Regions from separate parts of the Kitasatospora sp. NPDC001664 genome, predicted to be linked through region 4. Evidence: riboswitches for the same ligand, from Rfam matches in the RefSeq annotation. Region 4 holds a riboswitch; each other region holds the start of a gene.
What was found. Region 4 has a riboswitch for cyclic di-AMP ahead of ACWCYY_RS19820 (NlpC/P60 family protein). Riboswitches for the same ligand answer to the same signal wherever they lie in the genome.

Region 1 (7,099 bases), on a different contig from region 4:
CCGGGAGGATGTAGTGCTCCCCGGCGTCCCGGAAGTTCTTCACGATGGAGAACAGGTAGTCCCACCGGCCGGCGTTCAACCCGGCGGCGTGGTCGCGGAGTTCGTAGAGGATCTCGTCCATCTCGAACGCGGCGGTGATGGTCTCGATCAGCACCGTGGCGCGGATGGTGCCGTGCGGGATGCCGAGCGCGGCCTGCGCGTGGGTGAAGACCTCGTTCCAGAGCCGGGCTTCCAGGTGGCTCTCGGTCTTCGGCAGGTAGAAGTACGGGCCCGAGTTCGGGTCCGCCTCGCCCTTGGCGATCAGCCGGGCCGCGTTGTGGAAGAAGTACAGGCCGAAGTCGAAGAGGCCGCCGGAGACCGGCGCGCCGTCGACCAGCAGGTGGGTCTCGTCCAGGTGCCAGCCGCGGGGGCGGACCACGACGGTGGCCAGCTCGGCGGCGGGCTTGAGGGCGTAGGACTTGCCGGCCTCGGTGGTGAAGTCGATCCGGCCCTCGTAGGCGTCGATCAAGTTGACCTGACCGCTGACCACGTTCTCCCAGGTGGGGGCGGTGGCGTCCTCGAAGTCGGCGAGCCAGACCTTGGCACCCGAGTTGAGCGCGTTGATGACCATCTTGCGGTCCGTCGGGCCGGTGATCTCGACCCGGCGGTCCTGGAGCGCGCGGGGAGCGGGGGCGACCTTCCAGTCACCGGCGCGGACCTCGGCGGTCTCCGGGAGGAAGTCGAGGGTGCCCGCGGCCGCGATCTCGGCGCGCCGGGCCTTGCGGCGGGCCAGCAGTTCCTGCCGGCGGCCTTCGAAGGCGCGGTGGAGGCCGACCACGAAGGAGACGGCCTCGGGAGTGAGCACCTCCTCGCTGCGGGGGACGCGCGGACCGGCGACAGTGACGACCGGAGCGGCGGAGGGGGCGCCGACGGGGTCCTGGTCTGCAGCCATGGGCAGAACACTCCTTGGACAGTTGAGCCAGCAGGGAGGCTCCGGTGGGTGCCTCCTCGATACCGACCCACCTACTGGCGGGTTCGGTTCTGTAAGGTGGAGACTAGTTTCCGCGATACAGAATTTCAACGGTTTGTTGAGGTAGATCGCCGGGACTCTACTCCTCCTCCACAGCAGAAGGGAACGCCGGTGGCCACCACCCCCGCTGCAGCACCGTCCGGGGCCGAGCGAGCCGGCGGCGGCGTCCAGTCCGTCGAGCGCGCCTTCCAGCTGCTCGAAGCACTCGCCGACTCCGGCGGCATCGCGACCCTGAGCGAGCTCTCCGCCAGCTCCGGCCTGCCGATGCCGACCATCCACCGCCTGATCCGTACCCTCGTGCAGCAGGGCTATGTCCGCCAGGACACCGCCCGCCGCTACACCCTCGGCCCGCGGCTGATCCGCCTCGGCGAGACCTCAGGCCGCCTGCTGGGCAGCTGGGCCCGCCCGTACCTGGCCGAGCTGATGGAGGCCACCGGGGAGACCGCCAACCTCGCGGTGCTGGAGGGCGGCGAGGTGGTCTACGTCGGCCAGGTACAGTCCCGCCGCTCGATGCGGATGTTCACCGAGGTCGGCCGCCGGGTGCAGCCGCACTGCACCGGCGTCGGCAAGGCGCTGCTGGCCCAGTTGGACGAGCCCGAGGCCCGCGCGGTGCTCGGCACCCAGCCGCTCCAGTCGCACACGCCGTACACCGTCACCGACCCGGACGAGCTCTTCGCCCAACTGGCCCACGCCCGGGCCTCCGGCTACGTGGTGGACGACCAGGAGCAGGAGATCGGCGTGCGCTGCATCGCGGTCGCCGTCCCCGGCGCACCGACCCCCACCGCCCTCTCGGTCTCCGGCCCGGAGGCCCGGATCCGGGCCCTGGAGGCACAGGCCGGGGAGAGCTCGCTGGTCCCCGTGATGCGCCAGATCGCGACCCGACTCGGTCAGGTCCTCGCCCCCTGACGTCAGGTCAGGCCCGCCCGACCTCCCGGCCTCAGTCCGGATCGAGGTCGGGCGGGCCCGCCTGTGCCGCCGTCAGCTGGAAGACCGTCAGCTCCGGCTCCACGCCCACCTCGCGGAACAGCCGCGGCGCGGCGGCCAGCTTCGGATCCGCCCGGACGGCCTCCAGGGTGGCCTTGTCCCGCCACAGGCTCTGCACCCGCCAGCGGCCACCCGGGCCGCGCAGCAGCTCCGTCCTGATCAGCCCCTCCGGCAGCGCCCCTGCCACCAACTCCCGGTACGACGTCACGAGTTGGGCCTCCTTCTCGGGGCCGACCACCCCGGAGACCTCGCTCAACACCTGTCCGGACACCGTCCGCACCTCCATCTCTCCCGGACACTCTGCCGATACATTCTGTGCAGTTGGCGACACGGAGAGCGAACGGAGTGGACCATGGGTGGACGGAAGCTGACGGTGGTGCTGGCCGCAGCCGCAGCGCTGGTGCTGGGGGTGACCGTGCCGGCGAGCGCGGCGCCCTCGAACTCGGACCTGGAGGTGGTCCGGCTGGACCCCGAGGCGGCTCCACCCGGTGGCACCACGACGGTGCACGGATTCGTCGCCAACGGGGGCCCCGACCGGACCGAGTCGCCCTTCACGGTGGTGCTGACGGTCCCCGAGGGCTTCACCTTCGAGGGCCCGACCTTCCCGACCGACTGCACCCTCACGGCCGGGAACCACGCGCTGACCTGCACCTTCGGCGCCGGCCTGCCTCAGTACCGGACCGCGACGGTCCTCGCCCCCGTCCGGGTGGACACGGACGTGCCCCCCGGCACGACGGCCGAGGGGCAGGTGACGGTGGTCAGCGCGGACGACACGGACCTCACGAACAACTCCACGCCGTTCACGCTCTCCGTGAGCTGACTCAGCGGTAGACGCGGACCCAGTCCGCGGCGAAGTCGATCGGTGCGGTGCCGGACGGCGCCGGGTGGTACTTCCCGGCACCCACCGAGAGGTTGAGGATCAGGTAGGCGGACCAGTCGGCCCCCACGCCCTGGTTGTCGGAGAAGACCTTGACGCCGTTCACGTACCAGTCGACGGAGTTCGCACCGTAGTACGTGCCGATGGTGACCCACTTCTCGTGGCCGATCGCGGTGGCGTCGGTGAGGTACTTCTGGCCCGACCTGACGTGGTTGGTCAGCTCCAGCAGCGCGGCGTTGTCCGGGTGGTACTCGAAGGTGTCGATCTCCCCGTTGCCGTTCTTCCAGGTCCACAGCGCGGGCCACGCGCCCGCCTCGGAGGGCAGCTGCACCCGGGCCTCGGCGTAGTCGCCGGTCCGCACCTGGAAGCCCTGCGAGGAGTACTCGGTGGTGAGCAGTCCGGTGTCCCAGGCCTGCTTGCCGTTCTCCAGGGTGTGCGCGGAGGGCTTGGCGGTGAAGGTGGCCACACCGTTCGCGACCGAGACGCCGGACGGGTTCAGCCAGTCCAGCTTGTTGTCGTCGGGGTTGTGGTTGCCGTAACGGTAGCTGCTGCTGCGGTCGTTGACCCACTTGCTGCCGAGCGCGACGGGAGCGTCGAACTCCTCCGACCAGGTCAGCGCCTTGCCCGGCACGGGCGAACCACCCGGGGTCGGGGTCGGGGTGGGCGTCGGAGTGGGCGTGGGAGTGGGCGTGGGGGTCGGGGTCGGGGTCACCGAGGCACCGCCGACGGTCAGCTGACGGGACGGCAGGTTGTGCCAGCCCCCGTTCTGGTCCTGCCAGAAGCCGAACTGGGTGTACGTCCCGGCCGGCAGCGCCCGGGCGCCACTGGTGAAGGTCACCCCGCCCGGGCAGATCCGCACGTTGCTCGCGTTGCCGGGGAAGTCGAGGTTGCGGCCGGCCGCGTCCCGGACGCCGACGCCGAGGGTCTTGGCGGTGAAGCAGGAGCCGGAGTGCACGGTCAGGCTGGCCCGGCCGGCCACATCCGCGGCCAGGGTGTTCGGGCTGAGCCGGTCCTGGGTGACGACGGTGACGGCCTCGGCCTGGCCGGCCAGCGGGGCGGCGGCGATCAGCGGGACGGCCACCAGGGCGGCCGCGCCGAGGCGCGCGGGAGTGACGGAGAAGCGCATGGGCAGGAGTCCTCTTTCGACGCCTGCGAGGTGAGCTGTCGGGTTCGGGCATGAGGGAACGCCCGGCCGCCCGTGAGCGGCTTCACCCCGAGTGCCCCTGCGCCGAGTGGGCGGGCAGGGGTCACGGACTGACCTGGTTCCCCCGCTCCTGCCCGTACTCGGTGTGGTCGAGTGACCGTCGACGGGCAGGCAGGACTCGGCGCCCCGGCGACGGCGTCCGCTCGTACGCGGACAACTCCCTGCAGGCTAGGCGGCGACCCGCCGAGCGACAACGAGACGTCCCTCACAGGACCCGGCCCACCGGTCGCAGCCGACCCCTTGGGCGGATACCGTTCCGCTCCTCAGGACAGCCAGGCGGCGACCTGGGCGGCGGCGGCCGGAGCCCAACCGAGTTCGAGGTGGTTGAGGTCGGTGAGCAGCCTGGTGCCGCCGACGGTCCGGATGCCGGTGGTGTCGAGGGCGCTGGCGGTGAGGACGATGCCGTCGCTCGGGCCGCGGTTCTCGTTGAGCAGGCCGGGGAGGTCGGCGGAGCCGCCGGCCAGCAGGTAGGCCGGGACGGCGGCCGGGGTGCCCGCGGCCTGCAGCGGGGCGATCAGCGAACCGGCGTCGATCGCGGCCTGGATGCCCTGGCCGGCGGTGTAGTAGCCCTGGCCGCCGTAGTAGGTGGTCCACCAGTCCTGGGTGAGCTGGTCCACGCCGTACCGCCCGTCCCAGCGGGCCAGCAGCTGGCGCTGGCCGGGGAAGCAGTCGGAGCCGTTGACCGGCAGCACGCCGAGGCAGGGCTGGGAGGTGTAGGTGCCGTAGCAGGTCATCCAGAGGTGCGGGGAGGGTGCGTTGGCGGTGCCCCCGCAGGCGGGCCAGGTGGCCAGCGAGAAGCTCCAGCCGTGGGCGTAGACGTAGTCGAGGCCGCCGTTGGGGCCACCGAGGGTGACCAGCCGGCGGACGTCTCCGGGGTAGGCCCGCCCCCAGGACGGCCGGACCGAGGAGGCCCAACTCCGGGCCGCCACTTCGCCCTTGCTCCAGGCGACCAGGTCGACCTGGCCCACGCCGAGCCGGTCCCGGATCACCGCGACGGCGTCCCCGACCGCCTGGGCCTGCATCAGGTTGTCACCGTGCTTGTGGGCGAACCCGATCGCGAAGACCCGGTGCCCGGCGGCGGCCAGCTGCTGCGCCAGCCCGGTCGAAGGGCAGCTCGCCGCACCGCAGTTGCCGCTCTCGGCGGGGTTGGCCCAGGCCCGGTCCGCGTTGTCGTTGGCCCCGTGCACCAGCAGGACGGCGGACTTGGCGCCGGTGTCCCAGCCGGCGGCCGAGTAGAGCAGGAAGCGGGCCGAGGAGGGGCGCTTCACCCCGCCGAAGTAGCTGACCCGGGCGCCGTCCTGGTCACCGCGGCCGTCCGCGGGGAACTGCTCGGCGCGGAACCCGGTGGTGGTGTCGTACCAACGCTCCACCTTGGCCCAGCCGTTGCCGGGTGCGGAGTACGTCGCCTCCAGCTTCAGGTACGCGGGGGTCGCGGCGGCGGCCGGACCGAGGCCCAGCGCCAGGGCGGCGCAGCTGAGCAGCAGTACGAGGAGTCGTCTCACAGGGAGCTCCAGCCTGGTGGGGGGCAGGGGTCCGGCCACGGTAGGCGGACCGGCACCGCTCCCCCATGGCACGGTCACACATCCGGCACCTGCGCCGCATGGCGGCAACCCACAAGTCACGTGGATTCACGGCGAGTTACCCGTCGGTGAAGTGTTTCCGCAACGCTTCCTCCGGGACCTGACAAACCCTCAGACTGAAAAACATGCGAATCACTCTACGCGCGTTGAAGACCCGTGCCGCTTCCGTCGCCGCCGTCGGTCTGCTCACCCTCGCCCCCACCGCCGTGTTCGCCACCGACGCCTCCGCCACCGTCAGCGGGAGCATCTGCCACACCGCCCTCCCGGCCGAGGGCCGCACCACCGTCAAGCTGATCGACCAGGGCGGCCCGTTCCCCTACAGCCAGGACGGCATCGTCTTCCAGAACCGCGAGGGCGTGCTCCCGAAGCAGACCACCGGCTACTACCACGAGTACACCGTGAAGACCCCGGGCTCCTCGACCCGCGGCGCCCGCCGCATCGTCACCGGCAAGGTCTTCCACGAGGACTACTACACCGCCGACCACTACGCGACCTTCTACAAGGTCAACTTCGGCTGCTGACGCCCCACTTCACCCACCGGCCGCCCGCCCCACTTCCCCGGGGGCGGGCGGTCGCGCGGTCAGCTCGGGACGGGCCGCGCCGGACGCGGCGCACGCTGACTGAGCCCCATCAGGCCGAACCCGACCAGCAAGAACACGTTGCCGATCATCACCAGGCCCATCCGGAAGCCGAACTCGCCGACCAGCAGCCCGAACACCGCCTGCCAGACCAGGGCGAAGGCCGACACCAGCTGGGCCCAACCGTGCAGCCGGGGACGGCGGACGTACCTCCGGTTCAGCGGGAGCATCCAGCCCCGCGTCAGCGTCGCGATCCCCGACCCGGCGAGGAAGACCGCCACCAGCAGAGGCGGAACTGCGAGATACACCTTCACGATTCGCTCCCCGCACCCCGGACACGCTCCGGAGCGCAGCGCGATCATGGCACCCGGCCCCCACCGCGTCCAGTGCCGATCCGCGTGATCGTCCACCGCCGCACCGGCGCGTTCACGGCAGCTCCCGCACCATGAAGACGTCCACCGGGTCCTCGGTCTCGACGGTGAATCCGTGGCGTTCGTACAGCCGTCGGGCCGGGCTGCCCTGGAGGACGTTGAGGCGGACGGGGGTGCGGGTGCGGTCGCACTGCTCCAGCAGCCGACCCAGCACGCCCGAGCCGACGCCGGCTCCCTGGTGGCGCGGGTCAAGGTAGAAGTGCTCCAGCCAGCAGCCGTCCGCGGCGGGCCGCAGGGCCACGCAGCCGGCGAACTCGCCGGCCACCTCGATCACCCAGGTGTGGCCCGGGTCGAACCCGTCACGCAGCCGCTGCCGGACGCGCTGCGGGTCGTACCGGCCGAGCCGCTCCAGATCCGGTCGCAGCACCGTCGCGCGCAGCTCGGCCACCGCCTCGACGTCCGAAGCCGATGCCTGCCGAAGATCCCAGTCCGCCAT
Region 2 (7,099 bases), on a different contig from region 4:
TGGATCACCACGTTGGCCTGCTCCGACACGTCGAGCAGGTACTGGACCTGAGCGCGCATCACCTTGGGGCCACCGACCGGGCGGCGCAGCGCGGCCTCGTCGATCACGGCCCACAGGCGCGGGCCCGGCCCGTCGCTGAGCAGCTTCTGACGGCGCATCCGCAGGCTCAGGCGGCGCTCCAGCTCCTCCTCGGTGATCACCGGGCGGGTCTGCGAGAAGACCGCGCGGGCGTACTCCTCGCACTGCAGCAGACCGGGGATGAACTGCACCTCGTAGGTGCGGATCTGGGCGGCCGCCTCCTCCAGACCGACGTAGGTCTGGAACCAGCCCGGCAGCACGTCGTTGAAGCTGTGCCACCAGCCGGACTTGTTGGCCTCGCGGACCAGGCCGAGCAGCGCCTCGCGCTCGGCGCCGTCGTCCACCCCGTAGAGGCTGAGCAGGTCGGCGACGTCGCGCTCCTTGAAGGAGACGCGACCGAGCTCCATGCGGCTGATCTTCGACTCGGAGGCGCGGATCTGGTAGCCGGCGTCCTCCCGCGTGATGCCCCGGGACTCCCGGAGCCGGCGGAGCTGCGAGCCGAGCAGGATCCGGCGCACCATCGAACCGCCACCGGGCTGGACTGTGGTCATTGCCGTCAAAACCTCCGCCGTGAGCAAACAGCGCACAGTCTGCCATCAGTTGAGCGCTCTGGGTGCCGGTACTGACTGATCAATCTGCCAGTTCTGCTCCGACCCTCCCAGGATGCACGTGCATCCGGCGCTTGCATATGCCAAAGGTGCGACTGCACGTGAATCGACTCTTGCATCCGCAGTGTGCGCACGGGACCATGGTGCACGTGCACCTGCACACCCCTGGCACCCCCGCGGGCACCGTGTCGACGTCCCCACGCGCGATTCCGCACACGCCTCCGGCCGCGCCCCCGCGCGGCCGGATAGCCGTGTGCGGACGTGGTTCGTCGGCCCGGTGGCCGCGCGGCCGAGCGAGTCGGAGGTGACCGGCATGACCCCGGTGGGTCCCGCCGTGTCCGCCCCCTTATGGGAGGAGCTCTTCATGAGCACCGGTACGGCCATCGCGGCCGACCCGTACGTGGTCAGCTGCACCCTCGCTCCCCGCTTCGAGGCCGTGAAGACGGCCCGGGAGTTCGCCAGGGAGACCTTGCACGGCTGGGGCCTGGCTCCCCTCTTCGACGACATCGCCCTGGTGGCCTCGGAGTTGGTCACCAACGCGCTGCGGCACGCCCTGCTGCAGCGGCCCGACGCCGCGTCGGCGGTCCGGCTGCCGGTGCAGCCCGGTCCCGACCGTACCGTGGAGCCGCGGGCCGATGCGCGCCTTCTGCCGATCCGAATAAGCCTGGTGCACCGCGCACCCCAGGTGGTCTGTGCCGTCAGTGACCCGAGCAGCCAGGGTCCGGTGGCCCGCGAGCCCGATTTCGTCGCCGAGTCCGGCCGCGGCCTGCACCTGGTGGACTCCTTCAGCCGCTCCTGGGGCTGGCACCCGCTGGCCGGCGCGGGCAAGGTGGTCTGGGCCGTGTTCGAGGCCGACACCGTCCCCGCCCCCACGGCCACCCCCGGCCGCCACCGGCGCTCCGCCTGACCCGCCGTCATCCGGCACCCGCCGACGGGGCACCCGTCCGCCTGACGCCCCGTCGGGCCCGGACACGACGAAAGGCCGCCGCGATCCCCTCGCGACGGCCCCGGTGCCCCCGGTCCGACGGACTGTCAGCCCGCCAGGTGGTCGAACTCCCCGTCCTTCGCGCCGAGCAGCAGCGCCGCTATCTCCGCGCGGGTGTAGACGAGGGCCGGCCCGTCCGGGAAGCGGGAGTTGCGCATCGCGACGTCACCACCCGGCAGCGCCGCGAACTCCACGCAGTTCCCCTGCGAGTTGCTGTGGCGGCTCTTCTGCCAGACCACACCCTCGAGGTCCGCGGAAGGCATGCCGTTGTACGTGGTGTTCTGCATGTGGATTCTCCCCGACGTGACAGGCGTTCGCCTCACTTGACGTGATGATAGCTCCAGTGCACGTGCATCAGCACGGGTGTTTGCGCGTGCACGATGTGGGGCATCAATCAGTCAGCACGGGTGTCCGACAAGCGAGTTGAGGCCCCGTATCAGGACAAACGCGGGCCAATCGTGGACATACCGATGACTGCGCGTACTCGAACTCCAGCGGGTTGTCGATCTTCGGGGGTCTGTCGAGATGGCTCACGGTCCGTCACCTCTGTCGGATTGTGACGCCGATCACTGTCCGGACTCCGGCCCGGCTGTGGGAGGTAGGGCGAGATGTCCTACGATCTCCGCCATGAGCACAGCAGCCATCCCGGGCCCGGCACTGCCCGTACGTACTCCAGGCTCCCGTGCGCGGGGGCGCCACCGCCGTCCCGAGCGGCCGGAGATCCCGGCGGGTTCGCCGACGCTGGTGCTGGCCGTTCCGGCCACCGCCGGGCCGGAGGTCCGCCCCGTGGTCGAGGAACTGCTCTCGATCGTGCGCGGCGAGCAGCCCGGCATCGAGACCGCCGCCGCCTACCTGGACGGCTCCCAGGACGACTCCTCCCCCACCGTGGCCGAGCTGCTCGCCCGGGCCGCCGAGGCCGGGCTGCCCGCCCCGGTGCTGGTGCCCCTCCTCCCGGGCCCGCACGGCTTCCTGACCGGCCTTCACGAGCTGGCCGCCGCGCACGGCGCCGTCGTGACGGACGTGCTCGGCCCGCACCCGCTGCTGGCCGAGGCCGTCCACGTCCGCCTCTCCGAGGCCGGGCTGGCCCGGGCCGACCGGGCCCGGCTGTTCGCCATCGCGACCGCCGCGGACGGCATCGTGCTCACCACCGCCGGCGGTGAGGACGCCGCCCAGGCCGCCGAGATTACCGGCGTGCTGCTGGCCGCCCGCCTGGCCGTCCCGGTGGTCGGCGCCGCGCTCGACGTTCCCGGCTCGGTGCTGGCGGCCGTCAACCACCTGAAGGCGACCGGCTCCCAGCGCCCCGCGCTGGCCCCGCTGGTGATCGGCCCCGAGGCCGACCCGGAGCTGCTGGCCACCGCCGCCGAGGAGGCGGACTGCCCCAGCGCCGCCCCGCTCGGCGCCTACCCGGCCGTCGGCCAGCTGATCGCCTCGGCGTACCTGGCAGCGCTCCCGCAGCCCGCCTTCGAGGAGCAGCCGGAGGCCTGACACCCCGACAGCACGAGGGGCCCCGTACGGTGTGCAACCGTACGGGGCCCCCTCGCGTCCGTCCCCGTGTGGACTCCGCGACCCAGGACTCAGGAGAGCGGCGCCGCGTCCCGCAGCGCGATCCTCGGGGTGACCACGGCGCGCGGTGGAACGGCGCTGGTGGTCGGGGTCGGCGCGCCCGAGAGGTGGATCTCCTGGGCCTGGTCCGCCCCGGCCCTGCGCAGCACCACCCGCTTCGGGGTCGGCAGCTTCGGGTCGATCCAGAGCTCGGTGCCGCTGAACTCGCAGTCCAGGATGGCGATGTCCTCCGGTGCCCCGCCGTCCACCGCGCGCAGCGCGACCCCGGCCTTCCGGTATCCCGTGAACTTGCTGCGCGTCACCTGGACGGTCTCGCCCGGGAGTTGGTGCAGCGCGGTGGAGACGGCGTAGTCCGACTGCCCGGCCGCGTCGATCAGCAGGCCGTCGAAGACGGTGCCCTTGTCCCGGCCGAGCGCGTGGATCGCCACTCCGCCGGCCGCGTTGCCGTACAGGACGGTTCCGTTGTAGTCGAAGTCGTTCAGGTAGGCGCCGTGCTCGATGCCCCAGCCGCCGTTGTGGTAGGCCACGAACTGGCCCACGGTGTGGTGGAATTCGGCGTTCAGCCAGACGAAGATGCCGTTCTCCAGGTTGTTGTGGGCCAGGCAGCGCTCGAAGGTCCACACCCCTTCGCTGGTCTCCGGCCACTCGTAGCCGGAGGCGCCGTTGGCGCCCTGGACGCCGACCGCCACGCAGTCCCGGGCCACCCCGCCCTTGCCCGCGCCGAGGCTGAAGCCGGTCAGCCGGTAGCCGCGCGGGTTGGGGTCGAACTGGGTGCGGGAGGCCACGCAGGCGTCGTAGGTGATGTCGTTGGAGGGCCCCTGGGGGGTGCGGGTGTCCAGCGGACCGTCCCACCAGTAGGCGTCCTCCCAGGTCTGGTGGGCGATGCAGGAGCGGAAGGTGATGCCGTGGCAGTTGTGCGGCACGAAGGCGTGGCTGCCGGTGTCGCGGACCACCACGCCCTCCACCACGGTGCCCCGGGTGGTGTCGCCGAGCATGTGGAAGTGCAACCCGTACCGGCCGAGCACCGGCTCGGTGACGGGCTTGCCGGCCCACTTCTCCTTGCCGGCCGACCTCGGGCCCATCCAGCGCAGCGCGGCGTAGCGGACGTCGGCCCGCTGGTTGCTGGTGATGTGGACGTGGGCCCGGCCCTTCTCGGTGCCCTCGACCCGGACGTTGCGGGTCAGGTTGAGCACCTCGGCGCCGACGCTCACCCCGCCGCCGGTGGTGACCTTGGGGTGGGCGTACTTGAGCGGGCCGTCCAGGCTGACGGTGGATCCGTTGACGGCGGTGACGGTGCGGTGGTCGTAGCGCTCGGAGAAGCCCTCGGCGTCGGGCGTCCCGGTCGGGGTGACGGCGAGCTCGTCGCCGACCTGCCAGCCGGCCGGGGCGGCGGCCAGCCGGATGCTGGTGTCGCCGGCCTTCAGCGGGCCGGCCGCGCGGACCCAGGCGGTGCGCTGGGCGCCCGCCAGGCGGAGCCGGCCGGAGCCGGTGACCCAGAGGCCGGTGTCGCTCTCCACCAGGGCCATCCCGCCGCCCTGGAAGCGTCCCTCGTCGACCGCGGGGAAGCGGACGGCGTGGACGGTGGCGGCGTTCGACGGGGCGAGGGTGAGCGCGCCGCGGACCTCGACGTTGCCGTGCGAGGTGAGCGAAACCGGACGATCCGGGGCAAAGGTGAGCGAACCTGACGGTTCGACCAGGAGCGAACCCACCGTCACGTCGCCGTCCAGCAGCACGTGGTCGGTGATCCGCACCGCCGCGCCGGGGCGGGGCGCGGCGCCGCCGCTCCAGCCGGCCGGGTCGGACCAGCTCCGCGGCCGCACCGTCTCGGCGGGCGAGGCGGAGGCGGCGGCCGATTCGGTGGGCGAGGCCGAGGCGGACGGGCTGTCAGAGGCACCGGGCGAAGCACCGTGCGAATGCGAAGCTTCCGTCGGCGGCGGTGGCTTCGCCGCCGAGGGGGCGTCAGGACCGCTGCCGCTGCGCCGTACCACCTCCTCCACCCCGACCGCCGCCAGGGCGGTGCCGATCGCCAGGCCGATGAGGAGCTTCCGGCGACTGACCTTTGCCGATCCGTTGTCCGCCGGGCCCGACTGGGGCCCTCTCGCGTGCCGCATGACCCGAAGCATAGGCAAATCCCTTTGCTCGCAAGGAATTTGAACAGAATCGATCGGAATCGACATCCGGATCGACAGCTTCCGGTTCATGAAGAGTCGGTAAAGAAACCATGATCAGCATCACAGGGGTTTGCGGTTTCAACTTAACTCTGCCTAACGTGACGCCCTGTTCGTGACCACACGGACCCAGCCCCTCCGGAACGCCGAATCCTGCCGCCGGACGGGTCGGCAGCTCATCAGCACCGCGGCAGGGGCGGGGGAACCACAGGTAAGTCGCCTGGTTTTGGTCATGTATGACCGATTTCAGGCTTGGGGTGAAGCCGCGCTCAGGCACGGCCGGGCAACTCCAGCCCGAATCCGACAGCTCACCTCGCAGGCGTGGGAGAGGAACGCGTCTTCGTGCTGTCCAGCACCACTTCCAAGCGTGCCCGCCGACTCATCGCCGCCACCGGCGTCGTGGGCATCGGCCTCACCATCCCGACCCTCACCGCCGGCACCGCCTCGGCCGCCCCCGTCTCCGTGTGGGACAAGGTCGCCGCGTGCGAGTCCACCAACGACTGGTCGATCAACACCGGCAACGGCTTCTACGGCGGCCTGCAGTTCACCTCCAGCACCTGGGCCGAGTTCGGCGGCAAGCAGTACGCGCCGCAGGCCAACCAGGCCACCAAGGCGCAGCAGATCGCGGTCGCCGAGAAGGTGCTCGCCTCCCAGGGCCCCGGCGCCTGGCCGGTCTGCTCCGTCAAGGCGGGCCTGACCAAGGGCGGCGCCGCCGCCCAGGTCGACACCTCCTCGACCACCACCTCGGCCCCGAAGGCGGAGGCTCCCAAGGCCGCCGAGCAGCCCGCCGCCCAGCCGGCCGCGAAGCCCGCGGCCGCCAAGAGCTACACCGTGGTGGCCGGTGACTGGCTCTCCACCATCGCCCAGCAGCAGAACGTCGAGGGCGGCTGGGAGAAGCTCTACGAGCTGAACAAGGCTCAGCTCACCGAGGGCCCGGACATGATCTACCCGGGCCAGCAGCTGGTCCTGGGCAACGTCGCCCAGGCCGCCCCGGCCCCGGCTCCGGCCCCCAAGTCGACCGCCCCGCAGTCGGGTTCGGCCTCCACCGGCACCACCACCAAGGCGAAGAAGTCCGCCGCCGCGGCCGCCGAGCAGACCGCGACCGTCGCCACCGGCTCCAAGGCCGCCGCGATCAACTTCGCGCTCTCCAAGGTCGGCCAGGCCTACGTCTACGGCGGCAGCAGCAACGGCGGCTGGGACTGCTCCGGCCTGACCCAGGCGGCCTTCCGCCAGGCCGGGATCTCCCTGCCGCGGGTGGCCAACGACCAGGCGGACGCCGCCACCCGGGTCTCGCTGGACAACCTCCAGGCGGGCGACCTGCTGTTCTGGTCCAACAACGGCGCCAACTCCGGCGTCTACCACGTCGCCATCTACCTGGGCGGCGGCAAGTACGTCGAGGCGGCCAACCCCCGCGCCGGCGTGAAGACCGAGACCATCGCCAACTGGGCCCCCGACTTCGCGGGCCGCGTCTGACGACGGCATGAAGCCGTGCCCCCGGAGACCTGGTCGGCTCCGGGGGCACGGCCGTATCCTGCCGCCATGGCCAAGGTCAACGTCTCCCTGGAAGCCGACTTCGCGATCGAGCTGATGCTCCTCGCCGGCACCAAGAACCCGCAGGACGCCGTCGAGCTGATCCTGCGCGACTACCTCGTGCGCTCGCGCCGCACCGAGGCACGGACCGGCGACGCCGCCGACGA
Region 3 (7,099 bases), on a different contig from region 4:
CTGAGCACCAGCGTCAACTGCGAGCTCGACGCCGAGGTGCTCGGCCTGCTGGCCGAGGGCGGCACCAAGCTGATCGCCCAGCGCTCCACCGGCTTCAACAACATCGACCTGGAGGCCGCGGCGGAGCTCGGCCTGACCGTCTCCCGGGTCTCCTACTACTCCCCCTACGCGGTGGCCGAACACGCCTGGACCCTCGCCCTCGCGGTCAACCGCCGCCTCTCCCGCGCCGCCAACCGCTCCCGCGAGTTCGACTTCCGGCTGGACGGGCTGATGGGCCGTGACGTCCACGGCATGACGGTCGGGGTGATCGGCACCGGCAAGATCGGCGAGTGCTTCGCCCGGATCGCGGCCGGCTTCGGCACCGAGCTGCTCGGCTGGGACATCGCGGAGAACCCGGCCTGCCGGGAGCTCGGCATGACCTACGTCCCCCGGGAGGAGCTGCTGGAGCGCAGCGACCTGATCAGCCTGCACGTCCCGCTGCTCCCCGACACCCACCACCTGATCGACTCGGCCGCGCTGGCCCGGATGAAGGACGACGCCATCCTGGTCAACTCCAGCCGGGGCGGCCTGGTGGACACCGCCGCCCTGGTCGAGACCCTGCGCGAGGGCCGCCTCGCCGGGGTCGGCCTGGACGTCTACGAGGAGGAGACCGGCGTCTTCTTCTACGACCGCTCCATGGAGGGCATCGGCGACGACGTGCTGGCCCGCCTGATCAGCTTCCCGCAGGTGCTGGTCACCTCCCACCAGGCCTACTTCACCCGCACCGCCGTCGGCCAGATCATCGACGCCACCCTCCGCAACGTCGACGACTTCCAGGCCGGCCGCCGCAGCGAGAACACCCTGGTCCCGACGGGCGGCAGGTGAGCCGAGGACCGCGCTCCTCCTGGCCTTGACGGGCCGGGAGGGGTACACCTGGGCACATGGCTCCGAATTCGGACCCGCCCGGGAGCGACGCCGGGACCGACGCCGTCACCGGCTCCGACGGCCGGCGCCGACGGTGGCGGCCCCGGCTGGTCCCGCGCACCGTGGCGGGCCAGGTCTTCGTCCTCCAGCTCGTGATCGTGCTCCTGCTTGTGGTCACGATCGGCGTGGAGTCCGTGGTGCGGGCGCAGCGCGACAGCGCGAACGAGGCCCGGCTGCGCTCCCTCGCGGTGGCCGAGACCTTCGCCAGCTCGCCCGGTCTGGTCGAGGCCCTGCGCTCCCCCGACCCGACCGCCGTGCTCCAGCCGAAGGCCGAGGCGGCGCGGATCGGGTCCGGGGTCGACTTCGTGGTCGTGCTGAACACCGACGCGATCCGCTACACCCACCCCATGACCGACCGGATCGGCAAGAAGTTCGTCGGCACCACGGCGCCGGTGCTCGCCGGCGAGTCGATCACCGAACAGGTCAACGGCACCATCGGTCCGCTGGTGCAGGCCGTGGTCCCGGTGCGCGACGACGGGGGGCAGGTGGTCGGCATGGTCTCGGCGGGCATCAGGATCAGCCGGGTCAGCGACAGCGCCGAGCGGCAGCTGCCCGTGCTGCTCGGCAGTGCCGCCGCCGCCCTCGCCCTGGCCACCCTCGGCGCCGCCCTGGTCAGCCGCCGGCTGCGCCGGCAGACCCGCGGCCTCGGGCCCTCCGAGATGACCCGGATGTACGAGCACCACGACGCGGTGCTGCACGCGGTCCGCGAGGGCGTGCTGATCCTGGACCGGGACGGCCGGCTGCTGCTGGCCAACGACGAGGCCGAGCGGCTGCTGGGGTTGCCCGCCGACGCCGAGGGCCGACGCGTCGGCGAGCTCGGGCTCGACCCCCGCGCGGCCGAGCTGCTCGCCTCCGGACGGCCCGTCACCGACGAGGTGCTGGCGGCCGGGGAGCGGCTGCTGGCGGTCAACGTCCGGCCCACCGACCGGCACGGCGGCCCGCCCGGGCTGGTGGCCACGCTGCGCGACACCACCGAGCTCCGCGCCCTCTCCGGGAAGGCCGAGCTGGCCCGCGACCGGCTGGAGCTGCTCTACGGGGCGGGCCTGGCGGTCGGCACCACGCTGGACGTGACGCGGACCGCCCAGGAGCTGGCCGAGCTGGCCGTCCCCGCCTTCGCGGACCACGTCACGGTGGACCTGGCCGAGCCCGTGCTCCGCGGCGAGGAGCCCCCGGCCGGGGCGCCGATGCGGCGGGCGGGGCTGAGCCCGGCCGGCCCCGGGAGTCCGTTCATCCCGCTGGGCGAACCGGTCCCGCTGGTCCCCGGCACACCGCGCGCCCGTAGTCTGGGCAGCGGGCACGCGGTGGCCGAGGCCGACCTCGACGCGACCCTGACCGCCTGGAGCGCGCACAGCCCGCAGCACGCGCGGCTGGTGCGCGAGCACGGCGTCCACGCCATGCTCGCGGTGCCGCTGCAGGCCCGGGGCGTGGTGCTGGGGATCGCCACCTTCTGGCGGGCCGGGCCGCGGGAGCCCTTCGACCCGGAGGACACCGCGCTCGGCGAGGGTCTGGTGGCCCGGGCCGCCGTCGCCATCGACAACGCCCGCCGCTACACCCGCGAGCACACCATGGCCGTCACCCTCCAGCGCAGCCTGCTGCCGGGCGGGCTGCCCGAGCAGGACGCCCTGGAGGTGGCCCGCCGCTACCTGCCCGCGCAGGCCGGTGTCGGCGGCGACTGGTTCGACGTCATCCCGCTGCCCGGGGCCCGGGTCGCACTGGTGGTCGGCGACGTGGTCGGGCACGGGCTGCACGCCGCCGCCACCATGGGACGGCTGCGCACAGCGGTGCACAACTTCTCCTCCCTCGACCTGCCGCCGGACGAACTCCTCGGCCTGATGGACGACTTGGTCAACCGGATCGACCAGGAGCAGTCCGCCGACCACGACAAGGCGCCGATCACCGGAGCCACCTGCCTGTACGCGGTCTACGACCCGGTCTCGCGGCGCTGCACCGTGGCGCGGGCCGGGCACCTGCCGCCGGCGGTGGTCCACCCCGACGGCACGGTGGAGTTCCCGGACGTCCCCGCCGGCCCCCCGCTCGGCCTGGTCGGCCTGCCCTTCGAGACGGCGGAGCTGGACCTGCCCGAGGGCTCCAAGCTGGTCCTCTACACCGACGGCCTGGTCGAGGTCCGCGGCCACGACATCGACCGCGGGCTCGACCAGCTGGCCGCCGCCCTCGCCCGCCCGGACCGCGACCCGGAGCAGACCTGCGAGGACGTGCTCGGCGCCCTGCCGTCCACCGCCCCGACCGACGACGTCGCCCTGCTGGTCGCCCGCACGCGCGCCCTGACCGACCGTCAGGTCCGGGTCTGGGACGTGCCCGCGGAGCCCACCGCCGTGCGCACGGTCCGCGCGGAGGTGGCGCGGCTGCTGACCGACTGGGGCCTGGACGAGCTCGCCTTCACCACCGAACTGATCCTCAGCGAGCTGGTCACCAACGCCATCCGCTACGGCCGCGCCCCGATCAAGGTCCGTCTGCTCCGCACCCGCACCCTGGTCTGCGAGGTCTGGGACGGCAGCGGCACCTCCCCCCACCTGCGGTACGCGGCCACCACCGACGAGGGCGGGCGCGGGCTCTTCCTGGTCGCCCAGTGCTCCGACCGCTGGGGCACCAGGTACACCGGCAGCGGCAAGGTCATCTGGGCCGAGCAGCGGCTGCCCTGATCAGCGGACCGTCAGGGTGCCCTTCATGGTGGTCGGGTGCAGCGTGCAGAAGAAGGGGTAACTCCCGGGCGTGGACGGGGCGGTGATGGTCTTGGACTGCCCCCGGGAGAGGGTCCCGGTGTCGAAGCCGCCGCTGCCCGTCGCGGTGAGCGTGTGCGGGGTGCCGTCCTGGTTGGTCACGGTGATCCTGGCCCCCGGCGCGACGGTGAGCTCGGCCGGGGTGAAGGTGAAGTCGCGGATGACGACGGTGGTGACGGTCGCCGCCGTGGAGGCGCCGGCCGACGGGCTCGCCGAAGCCGAAGCCGAGGCCGTTGCGGAAGCGGAGGCGGTGGCCGTGGCGGAGCGGGAAGCCGACGGGCTGGCCGAGGCCGTGGCGGCGGGGGTGGGCGTCGTACTGGGCCCGCCCCCGCCGTCCTTGTCGTCCGAGCAACCCGCCGCCCCGAGCAGGAGCACAGCTGCGGCCGCGGCGCACCGACGGGCACGGCCGGTGGTAGGGCGGATCGGCATCGGATCATCCTCCGGGGTGCGGCCTGGGTCGGGCCGGACCATCAGCGCACACCCGACGTGCCGTCACGCCGCCGCCCCTCCGACCGCGGCCGAAGTTCACCCGACCGGCGGGTGGGGTCAGCGCTGGAGGGCCGTGTTCAGGGTCTGCCAGAGCGGCTTGGTGGCGTAGGGGATCATGTCCTCGGCGTAGTACCACCAGAAGTGGCCGCCCACGTAGTAGGGAAGGTCGATCTTCAGGCCGTAGTAGTACGTCAGCATGGCCTGGGCCGCCGCCTGGGTGGAGGAGGTCGCGGCGTCGGGGAGGCCGATCTCGCCGAAGCCGAGCTTGGCGTTCGGGTAGAGCGCGTGCAGCTGCTGGAAGTAGGAGGTCCAAGTCGCCGCGCTGGGGCGGATGTTGTTGCACTGACCCTCGTAGTAGCTGAGGGTCACGTAGTCCAGGCCGTTGCGCATGTCCTCCGGGACGTACTGCCTGGTGAAGGCCAGCGGGTCGAGCTCCGAGGGGCCGTTGCCGCAGCCGATGTCGTAGTAGAGGGTCAGCGCGCTGCGCTTGCCGGCCGCCTCGACCTGGCGGTAGGCATCGGTGATCTTGGTGGAGACGTCGGCGTAGCTACCGAGCCAGTTGCCGTTGACCTCGTTGCCGATCTCCCAGACGTCCACCTTGCCGCCGAAGGCGTTCAGGTACTGGGCGACGCGGTCGTGGTAGGCCTGGGGCGAGAAGCTCTTGACGAACTCGGAGTCCAGGATCTCGCCCATGAGGTAGCTGACGGGCTGGAGTTGGTCGACCGCCGCGCTGTAGGAGCTCGGGCCCTCGGTCTCGTCGAAGACCAGGCGGGTGGTCGGGGTGCGCGCCAGGTGGCGCGAGGAGTCCACGATGGCGGAGAGCTTGGAGACGTCGTCGACGGTGACGCCGTAGAGCGGGTCCGGCAGCGCGCGCATGCCTGCGGGCGTGGTGGGCGCCACCGTCGGGGTCGGGCTCGGGGTGGGCGTTGGCGTGAGGGTCGGGCTCGGGGTCGGGGTGGGCGTCGGCGTCGGCGTCGGACTCGGCGTCGGCGTCGGACTCGGCGAGGGCGTCGGCGTGGGGGTGGGGCTGGGCGTCGGGGTGGGAGTCGGCGCCGTGCCCACGGTCAGGGTGTGGGTGGGCAGGTTGTGCCAGCGGCCGTCGAGGCCCCGCCAGCGGCCGAACTCCGTGTAGGTGCCGGCCGGCAGGTCGAGTGCGCCGGTGGTGACGGTGGTTCCGCTCGGGCAGATCCGGACGTTCCGGGCCGCGCCGGGGAAGTCGGTCCGGCGGCCGGCCGCGTCGCGGACGGCGACCCCGACGCTGTCCGCGGTGAAGCAGCGCGAGGAGTGCACGGCGAGCGAGGCCGTGACCGAGGGTCCGGTGACCGCCGGGGCCGGGGTGATCCGGTCCTCGACGACGGTCGGACCGCTGGCGGACGCCTGGGTGCTGACCAGGAGGGGAAGGGCGAGCAGGCCGGCTGCGGCCACCGCGCCGACCCGTACAGGGGTGGCAGAAAAGCGCATGGACAGGTTCCTCTGCGACGCCTGCGAGGTGAGCTGTCGGGTTCGGACCGGAGGTACGGCCCGGCCGCGGCTGTGGGAGCGGCTTCACCCCGAGCCTGCGGCGGCCACCGCGAACGCACGGGCGCTGGCGGGGGGCAGCAGGCGGCTGACCTGGTTCCCCCGCTCCCGTCCGTGTCCGTGCTCGAAAGACCACCGGCGGGTGGACGGGATTCGGCGGCCCACCGGAGGGGCCCGCGCGGAGCGGGCGACTCGGAGCAGGCTAGCAGCCGTTCCGACGCGTACAAGTCAGTGAGCGGTGCTGTAGCGCAGCTCACAGACCGGACGCGCCGGTTCAGGCCGTCCGGTGCCGGGAACGCAGACCGGCCGGGGTGGGGCGGAAGCCGCAGGCCCCCTCGTAGAAGCCGGCGTTCTCCGGCTCGTAGTCCACGTGCACCCAGTCGCAACCGGCGCGGAAGGCCTCCTCGGCCACCGCGTCGACCAACCGCTTTCCGATGCCGAGGCGTTGGTGGTCGGGGTGGACGGCGGTGTCCAGCACGAAGGCGTGCCTGCCGCCGTCCCAGACCGCGTGGACGAAGCCGACCAGACGGTCGGCCTCGAAGGCACCGACCCAGGTGAGGCTGTGCCGCTCCAGCCGACTCGCCCACGGCGTGACGCCGGGCCCGGCGTCCGCGCCGAACGCCCGCGCGTGCAGCTCGGACAGCTCCCGGTCGTCGACTCCGAACCGAACCCTCAACTCGACTACGGCCACGCTGATGTCACTCGCCCTCTCGCTCGACGCCCGTCGGGCGACGGCGACCAGCCTAGGGGCGGTCAGCGGGTGCCCGTGACGCGGAGGGAGGCCCGGAGGGTGGTGCCGTCCGTGCTGGTGGCCAGGATGCGGCCGGAGCGGTGCCAGTAGGTGACCGCGTCCGCGTGCTGCCGCAGCCCCGGGGCATGACGGAGGTCGGCCCCGGGGAAGTGGACGGTCGCCGCCGGGACGGCGCTCGGACCGCTGCCCGCGTGGAGCAGGATGCCGGTGCCCGCGGCGTCGATGGCCGGGAGGGCCCAGTGGTCGCCGTCACCGATCGGGCCGGACGGCTCGGCGGCCGCGAGCCGGTGGCCGGGGCCGGTGCCGGTCACCAGCCGCAGGACGGTGCTGTCGTCGTCCGACGGTCCGTCGGCCTCGGGCAGCTCGGCGGCGAGCAACCCCCCGGCCGCCAAGGGGACGGACTGCAGCGGCTGGTAGCCCTCCAGCCGCTGCCGGGAGCGCAGTTGCCAGCCCGGCAGCTCCCAGTGCCAGAGTTCGAGCAGGGGTGAGCCGTCGGGCAGCGCCGACGCCACGACCGCCGCGCAGCCGTCGGCCGAGCGGGCCACGTCGCTCACCAGCCTCTCCTCGCGCCCGAGTTCGCGCCAGACCGCGGTCGGTCCGGAGGCGAGGGCGTCCAGCACCACGATGCCGTCGCCGTCAG
Region 4 (7,099 bases):
TTCCTCCACTTCGACCTGGCCGGTGAGTCCAAGGTGGAGGAGACCGAGGTGCTCGCCGAGACCGTCGAGTCGGTCCGCTGCCGCTGGTGCAACGCGGTCGACCAGGTCGAGCTGGTGGCCCGTCCGGGGGCGGAGGACGCCGCCGCGGAGCAGCAGGACTCCTGAGATCGCGGGTGCCCCGGCCCGCCCGGCGTGTGGCGCGTGTCGGGCCGGGGCACGGTACCCGCGACAATTGCAGAGAGCGGTGTGTTTGAGGGCAGCGGCAACCGGCCGTGCGGACCCCGCGCAGCAGGATCGGAGCCGAGGACGTGGTGGACGCAGCCAGGGGGACAGCTGAACCGCAGGGGCAGCGACCCCCGGCGGGGCCGGCCCCTGCGGCCGCCGCGTCCGAGGACCCCGCCACCGAGGACCCCGCCACCGAGGACCCCACCACCGCGGGCCCCACCGTCGAGGGCCCCGTACCGCAGGACGCCGAGCAGCCCCACGGTGAGCAGTTGGGCCGTCCGCTCCCGGAGGGCGTCCGCCACCGCGTGGTGGGCATCGCCGCCGACGCCCTCGGCGGCCTCCCCGCCGGTGAACTCCCGGCCTCGCTGCGGCAGTACGCCAAGTTCACCCCCGCCCGCCGGGCCAAGTACGCGGCCACCGCGCTGGCCGCCGCGCTGGAGGCGGACCCGGCCTTCCGGCAGCGGATAGCCGAACGCCTGCGGCTGGGTCAGCCCGATCTGGTGAAGGCGTTGGAGTCGGGCAGCGTGCCGGGCGCGGCCGATCCGATGGACGTGGCCGCCGCCGCCTACCTGGTCCGCCCGGCGGGCTGGGCCGCGCTGGTGGCGGAGGCCGGGGAGCAGGCCGAGCGGGCCGGCGCCGAGGGGGCGGCGGCCGAGGCCGAGCGGCTGGTGGAGAAGCTCCAGGAGGAGCTGGCGGAGGCCAGGGCCCACGCCCGGGCCGACCTCGACCGGCAGCGCGCCGAGGGCGAGGGGGTGCGGCGCGAGGCGGAGTCGCTGCGCAAGAAGGTGCGGAGCCTGGAGAGCGACACCCGGCGGGCGCAGGCCGAGGCCCGCAAGGCGCAGGCCGAGTTGGCGGAGGCCAGGGCCGCCGCGTCCGCCGAACTGAGCGCCGCCGAGGCGGAGTCCCGGCGGCTGCGGCACCGGATCACCGAGCTGGAGGGCGCGCTGGAGACCGGCCGCCGTTCGGTCCGGGAGGGCCGCAGCGTCGAGGACATGCGGCTGCGGCTGCTGCTGGACACGGTGCTGCAGTCGGCCCAGGGCCTCCAGCGGGAGCTGGCGCTGCCGGTGACGCAGCTCCATCCCGCCGATCTGGTGGACGCGGTGGTACCGGGCTCGGCCTCGCCGCACGACGTGGCCCGGCGGGCGCTGGCCGAGGACGATCCGGCGCTGCTGGACCAGTTGCTGGCGATCCCTCAGGTGCACCTGGTGGTGGACGGCTACAACGTGACGAAGACCGGGTACCCGACGCTGCCGCTGGAGCAGCAGCGGATGCGGCTGTTGGGCGGGCTGGCGATGCTGGCCCAGCGCACCCAGGCCGAGGTGACCTGCGTGTTCGACGGTCAGGACCTGGACGCTCCGGTCATCATGGCGCCGCCGCGCGGCGTGCGGGTGCGGTTCAGCCGGACCGGCGAGACGGCGGACGAGCTGATCCGCCGGCTGGTGCGGGCCGAGCCGCAGGGGCGGCCGGTGGTGGTGGTCTCCACCGACAAGGAGGTGGCGGACGGCGTGAAGAAGGCGGGTGCGCGCCCGGTCTCCTCGATGCTGCTGCTCCGGCGGCTGTCCAGGCCGTGAACTCTTCTGATGTCCGGTCAGGGGAGCGTGGCGCGTTTGTGTCCGTCTCGTGAAAGCCGCTGTGCGTAGGGAAGTTCGTCCCGGTAGGGGAGTGGCGCGACGGCTCCTGACTCACTAGGGTCAGGCGTCAAACCTATTTTCTGGACTATCGCTCGAACGGGTGGGCGTCCAGGAGTGCTGAAGGAGTTCGTCACCTTGGCTTCCCACCGCCGTCCCAAGCAGCCGAGCCGCGCACGGGTCATCGTGCTCACCGCCGCCGCTGCGACCGCGGTCGCCGTCTCCGCCCAGTCCGGTGCCTACGCGGCCCCCGCGAAGCCGACCAAGGACGAGGTCAAGGCCCAGGTCGACAAGCTCTACGAAGAGGGCGAGCAGGCCGCCGAGCGCTACAACGGCGCCAAGGAGCGGGCCGACCAGCTGCGCAAGCAGGCCGACCAGCTGCAGGACCAGGTGGCCCGCGGCCAGGAGCAGATGACGCAGCTCCAGACCGGCCTGGCCGCCGTGGCGGCGGACGAGTACCGCAACGGCGGGGTCGACCCGTCGGTGGCGCTGATGCTCGCCTCCGACCCGGACGGCTACCTGAGCAAGGCCTCCAGCGCCGACCAGGTCAACCAGACCCAGGCGCAGACCCTGCGCTCGCTCCAGGACCAGCAGCGCCGGCTGGACCAGCAGAAGGCCGAGGCCGCCTCGGTGCTGGCCGAGCTGGACCGCAACACCAAGGCCCTGAACGACTCCAAGAACGAGGTCCAGCGCAAGCTGCAGGAGGCCAAGAACCTCCTCAACCAGCTGAGCGCCGCCGACCGCGCCGCCATCACCAGCGGCGACCGCTCCTCCCGCGGTGCCACCCGGATCGACCCGAGCACCCTGCCGCCGGCCGCCGGCTACGCGGGCGTCGCGATGAACGCCGCGCTCAGCAAGCAGGGCCGCGCGTACGTCTGGGGCGCCACCGGCCCGAACAACTTCGACTGCTCCGGCCTGATGGTCTGGGCCTACGCGCAGGCCGGCGTCTCGCTGCCGCGCACCTCGCAGTCGCAGGCCAGCGTCGGCACCAACGTGGGCAACGACGTGGCCAACGCCCAGCCGGGCGACCTGATCATCTATCACAGCGACGCGCACCACGTCGGCATGTACATCGGCAACGGCATGATGGTGCACGCGCCGCGCACCGGTGACGTGGTCAAGGTGGCCCCCGCCAACGTGATGCCGATCAAGACCATCCGCCGCGTCTGACGGCCGGTCAGCCGAGCACGGCATAACGGACATCTGGTGTGAGCCGGGGCAACTGACGCCCCGTGACACGCCCGGGCCCGCCGGAATCCCGCTGTGATGTGGGACACCTCCGGCGGGCCCTCCGTCGTCTCCGGAGGGCGAAATCTCAGCTCACCGTGCATTCGTGATCACGGTCGGTCGCAATCACAAATGCACTTGGACTTTCTTCCGTCTTTTTTCTTACAAGGATTTGAACCGATCACGGTTGGGTTACTAGGGTCATTGTCGAACCACCGCACTGTCGATCGTCCAGCCTGGGCGGCGGCGGTGGTTACCGCCGAGTTCGAGACGCAGCGGGGCAGGGAGAGTTGACTGCCCGACAGGGGACCCCCGAGGGGGTGGCTGCCGATCGGAGCCGGGGAACCACGTTCCTCGGGGTGAATCGGCGTCAGGCCGGCCGGTCCGTCGCGAGACGGTGCGGGGGTGAGACGTCGTAGGGCTACCTTCCAGCCCGAACCCGTCAGCTCACCCGGTAGGCGGACGTAGGAAGAAGGAGCCCGCCTTCGTGGCGTCCCATCGTCGTCCCAAGCCTGCCAGTCGTACCCGCGTCTCGATCATGACGGCCGCCGCTGCCGCCGCCGTGGTCCTCTCCAGCCAGACCGGAGCGCACGCCGACCCGCAGCCCTCCAAGGACGAGGTCAAGAGCCAGATCGACCAGCTCAACGAGCAGGCCGAGGTCACGACCGAGCAGTTCAACGCGAACACCGAGAAGCAGCAGGCCCTGCAGACCCAGGTCGGCCACCTCCAGGACGAGGTGGCGCGCGGTCAGGAGCAGGTGAACGCCCTCCAGGCCAGCCTCGGTGAGATCGCCGCCGAGCAGTACCGCAGCGGTGGGATATCCCCGACCGTCCAGCTGATGCTCTCCAGCAGCCCGGACGCCTTCCTCGGCCAGGCCGGTGCGATCAACCAGGTCGGCGTCTCGCAGGCCGACGCGCTGAAGCAGCTGAAGACCGAGCAGGACAAGCTCGACCAGCAGAAGGCCGAGACCCAGGGCAAGCTGGCCGACCTGGAGAAGACCAGCCAGCAGCTGAAGGCCCAGAAGGAGGACGTCCAGGGCAAGTTGGCGAAGGCCCAGGCCCTGTACGACTCGCTGGACGCGGCCGAGAAGCAGAAGATCCGCGAGGCCGAGCAGAAGGCCGCCGCCGAGGCGAGCGCCAAGGCCGCCGCGGCGAAGTCCGCGGCCAAGCCGCAGTCCTCCGGCGGTGACGAGCGCGCCTCCCGTTCGGAGAGCCGCACCGACCTGAGCTCCCTCCCGGCCGGCTCCTTCGCCGCGACCGTGGTCGCCGCCGCCGAGGCGCAGATCGGCAAGCCCTACGGCTGGGGCGACACCGGCCCGGACTCCTTCGACTGCTCCGGCCTGATGGTCTGGTCGTTCAAGAAGGCCGGGATCTCGCTGCCGCGCACCTCGCAGTCGCAGGCCGGCGCCGGCACCAACATCGGCACCAACATCGCCGACGCCAAGCCCGGCGACCTGATCATCTACTACGGCGACCGGCACCACGTCGGCCTGTACGTCGGCGGCGGCCAGATCGTGCACGCCCCGCGCACCGGCACCCTGGTCCGGCACGAGTCCGCCACGGTGATGCCGATCAACGCGATCGTCCGGGTCTGACCCACCCGAACGTCCTACAGCCCGCAGGCCCGGCCCCGTGCCGGGCCTGCGGCGTTTCCCGACGGTGGATCAGCTGTCCGATTAGTGGTCAAATATTCGTCCCTGTAGGGGTTTGGACTAGATCGCCGCGACTCGCTAACGTCTGCCCCCGGACCTCCGTCAGGACGCCCGCCCACCTGGTCGGCGGCGGTGGCCCGGCCGCACAGGAGCCGCCGCCGTGTCTCGTTCCCCCCTGCCGGCCGCCCGCCGGCTGACCCGCGCGCTGGTGCTCACCGCCGCCGCCACCACGGTGCTCGGCGTGGCGGCGGCCGGGGGCGCGGCCGCCGCGCCCGGCGCCCCGGCCGAGCCGACCTCGCGCAAGGACGTCAAGGCCCAGGTCGACCAGATCTACGAGGAGGCCGAGCAGGCCTCCGAGCGCGCCAACGCCGCCCAGGAGCAGCAGCGCGTCCTGCAGGCCGAGACCGGCACCCTCCAGGACCAGGTGGCCGCCGCCCAGGAGGAGCTCAACCGGCTGCGCTCCGACCTCGGTTCGGTGGCCGCCGCCCAGTACCGGGCGGGCGGCATCGACCCGGCCGTGCAGCTGATGCTGGACTCCGACCCGGCCGGCTACCTCTACCGGGCCCGCACCCTGGACCAGGTCAGCGAACGGCAGAACGACACCTTGCGCCAGGTGATCGACCGTCAGCGCCGGCTGGACCAGCGCCGCGCCGAGACCTCGGCCAAGCTGGCCGAGCTGGAGTCGGTGCGGCGCACCCTGGCGGAGAGCAAGCAGGAGATCCGCCAGCGCCTGGCCAAGGCGCAGCGGCTGCTGAACGGTCTGGGCGCCACCGAGCGGGCCCGGCTCCAGGCGGACGACGCCCGGGACGCCGAGCGCCGCGCGGCCCGCGGCGGGGAGCGGGTGGACCTCGGCAACCTCCCGGCCGCCTCCGGCCGGGCCGCCGCCGCGCTGGCCGCCGCCGCCAGCAAGATCGGCTCGCCCTACGTGTACGGTTCCACCGGCCCCCGCACCTTCGACTGCTCGGGTCTGATGTACTGGAGCTGGCGGCAGGCCGGAGTGACCCTGCCGCGGACCTCGCAGCAGCAAGCCAACGCGGGCCAGCGGATCAGTCTGGCCGACGCCCGCCCGGGAGACCTGGTGATCTTCTACAGGGACATGCACCACGTCGGCATGTACGCCGGCGGCGGTGTCGTGGTGCACGCGCCCTACCCCGGCGCCCGGGTGCGCTACGAGAGCGTCAACGCGATGCCCGTCACCGGAGTCGTCCGGGTATGACAGCAGCCGGTGGCCGGAGTGCGTCCGGCTCCGCCCCGCCGCTCTCCCGCCGGGCCGCGCTGCTGCTCGCGGCCGCCGGGCTGGTGCAGCTCTCCCCGCCCCGCGGCCGGTCGGCCGCCCCGGTGTTCTCCGGGCCGACGGCGGCGGCCACCGTGCCCGCCGTCCGGCCCGAGCTGGAGGCGCTGCTGGCCGACCGCGCCCGCGCGCTGCTGCGGCACGACGCGGCCGCTCTGCCCGCGGGGGAGGCCGGGCAGGCCGCGCTGCGCCGGCTGGCCGATCTTCCGCTGGCCGAACTCTCGTACCGCATCACCGAGTTCACGGAGCCGGCGGGCACCGGCGTGACCCTCACGGCCGAGCTCGGCTGGCGGGTCGCGGAGTACGACGAGTACCCGGCGGTGCTGCGGCGCCGGCTCTCCTTCGAACGGGGCACCGGAGGCTGGCGGCTGACGCAGGAGCAGCCCGAGGGCCCCGCCGCCCCCTGGGACCTCGGCCCGGTCTCGGTGGCGCCGGGCCGGCACTGCCTGGTGTTCGGCCAGGCCGCCCCGGCCGAGCTGGCCCGGACGGCGGCCGCCGCCGACCAGGCGGTGCCGCTGGTCGGTGAGGTCTGGGGCGCGGGCTGGCCCGGGAAGCTGCTGATCGGCCACCCGGCCACCGCCGAGCAGTTCGACCGGCTGCTCGGCACCCCCGCCGGGCAGTACGCCGGGATAGCCGCCGTCACCACCGCCGCGGCCGGGGCCCCGGTGCGCACCCCGGCCGACCGGATCCTGATCAACCCGCAGGCCTACGCGGGCCTGAGCGACCTGGGCCGCCGGGTGGTCACCGCGCACGAGATCACCCACGTGGCCACCCGCGCCGACACCAAGCCGTGGACCCCGCTCTGGCTCTCCGAGGGCGTGGCCGACCACACCGGCTACCGGGGCACCGACCGCACCCCGCAGCAGATCGCCCCCGAACTGGCGAAGGCCGCCGCGGCCCGGGGCTTCTCCCCGAAGCTGCCCGCCGACGCCGACTTCACGGCCGGGGCCACCGGGATCGCGCTGGCCTACGAACTGGCCTGGTCCGCCTGCGACCTGATGGTCCGCCGCTTCGGCGAGCGCCGGCTGGTCGCCCTCTACCGCGCGAACGCCGCGGCGGGCCCGGCCACCACCCGCG

Region 1: linked by a shared signal. The riboswitch ahead of ACWCYY_RS00990 (glycoside hydrolase family 16 protein) and the one ahead of ACWCYY_RS19820 (NlpC/P60 family protein) in region 4 are both predicted to bind cyclic di-AMP.
Region 2: linked by a shared signal. The riboswitch ahead of ACWCYY_RS32260 (transglycosylase family protein) and the one ahead of ACWCYY_RS19820 (NlpC/P60 family protein) in region 4 are both predicted to bind cyclic di-AMP.
Region 3: linked by a shared signal. The riboswitch ahead of ACWCYY_RS05510 (hypothetical protein) and the one ahead of ACWCYY_RS19820 (NlpC/P60 family protein) in region 4 are both predicted to bind cyclic di-AMP.

Annotation. Positions count from the first base shown of each region.
Region 1 covers NZ_JBSFGS010000001.1:198,745-205,843, reverse strand. Annotated here, with positions in the region: gene aceB (malate synthase A) at 1-931, opposite strand, end outside; gene ACWCYY_RS01005 (IclR family transcriptional regulator) at 1,121-1,915, shown strand; gene ACWCYY_RS01000 (hypothetical protein) at 1,947-2,264, opposite strand; gene ACWCYY_RS00995 (hypothetical protein) at 2,346-2,813, shown strand; gene ACWCYY_RS00990 (glycoside hydrolase family 16 protein) at 2,815-3,996, opposite strand; cyclic di-AMP (ydaO/yuaA leader) riboswitch at 4,003-4,170, opposite strand; gene ACWCYY_RS00985 (esterase/lipase family protein) at 4,338-5,576, opposite strand; gene ACWCYY_RS00980 (ribonuclease domain-containing protein) at 5,780-6,175, shown strand; gene ACWCYY_RS00975 (hypothetical protein) at 6,235-6,546, opposite strand; gene ACWCYY_RS00970 (GNAT family N-acetyltransferase) at 6,659-7,099, opposite strand.
Region 2 covers NZ_JBSFGS010000029.1:64,930-72,028, reverse strand. Annotated here, with positions in the region: gene ACWCYY_RS32285 (helix-turn-helix domain-containing protein) at 1-629, opposite strand, end outside; gene ACWCYY_RS32280 (ATP-binding protein) at 1,051-1,593, shown strand; gene ACWCYY_RS32275 (DUF397 domain-containing protein) at 1,719-1,958, opposite strand; gene ACWCYY_RS32270 (sirohydrochlorin chelatase) at 2,299-3,156, shown strand; gene ACWCYY_RS32265 (hypothetical protein) at 3,246-5,345, opposite strand; cyclic di-AMP (ydaO/yuaA leader) riboswitch at 5,537-5,737, shown strand; gene ACWCYY_RS32260 (transglycosylase family protein) at 5,724-6,875, shown strand; gene ACWCYY_RS32255 (hypothetical protein) at 6,942-7,099, shown strand, end outside.
Region 3 covers NZ_JBSFGS010000003.1:154,540-161,638, reverse strand. Annotated here, with positions in the region: gene ACWCYY_RS05525 (2-hydroxyacid dehydrogenase) at 1-864, shown strand, start outside; gene ACWCYY_RS05520 (SpoIIE family protein phosphatase) at 921-3,623, shown strand; gene ACWCYY_RS05515 (cupredoxin domain-containing protein) at 3,624-4,130, opposite strand; gene ACWCYY_RS05510 (hypothetical protein) at 4,248-5,651, opposite strand; cyclic di-AMP (ydaO/yuaA leader) riboswitch at 5,655-5,791, opposite strand; gene ACWCYY_RS05505 (GNAT family N-acetyltransferase) at 5,983-6,399, opposite strand; gene ACWCYY_RS05500 (bpX6 domain-containing protein) at 6,462-7,099, opposite strand, start outside.
Region 4 covers NZ_JBSFGS010000013.1:71,549-78,647, reverse strand. Annotated here, with positions in the region: gene ACWCYY_RS19835 (hypothetical protein) at 1-165, shown strand, start outside; gene ACWCYY_RS19830 (NYN domain-containing protein) at 495-1,796, shown strand; gene ACWCYY_RS19825 (C40 family peptidase) at 1,992-3,023, shown strand; cyclic di-AMP (ydaO/yuaA leader) riboswitch at 3,396-3,557, shown strand; gene ACWCYY_RS19820 (NlpC/P60 family protein) at 3,619-4,674, shown strand; gene ACWCYY_RS19815 (C40 family peptidase) at 4,892-5,947, shown strand; gene ACWCYY_RS19810 (hypothetical protein) at 5,944-7,099, shown strand, end outside.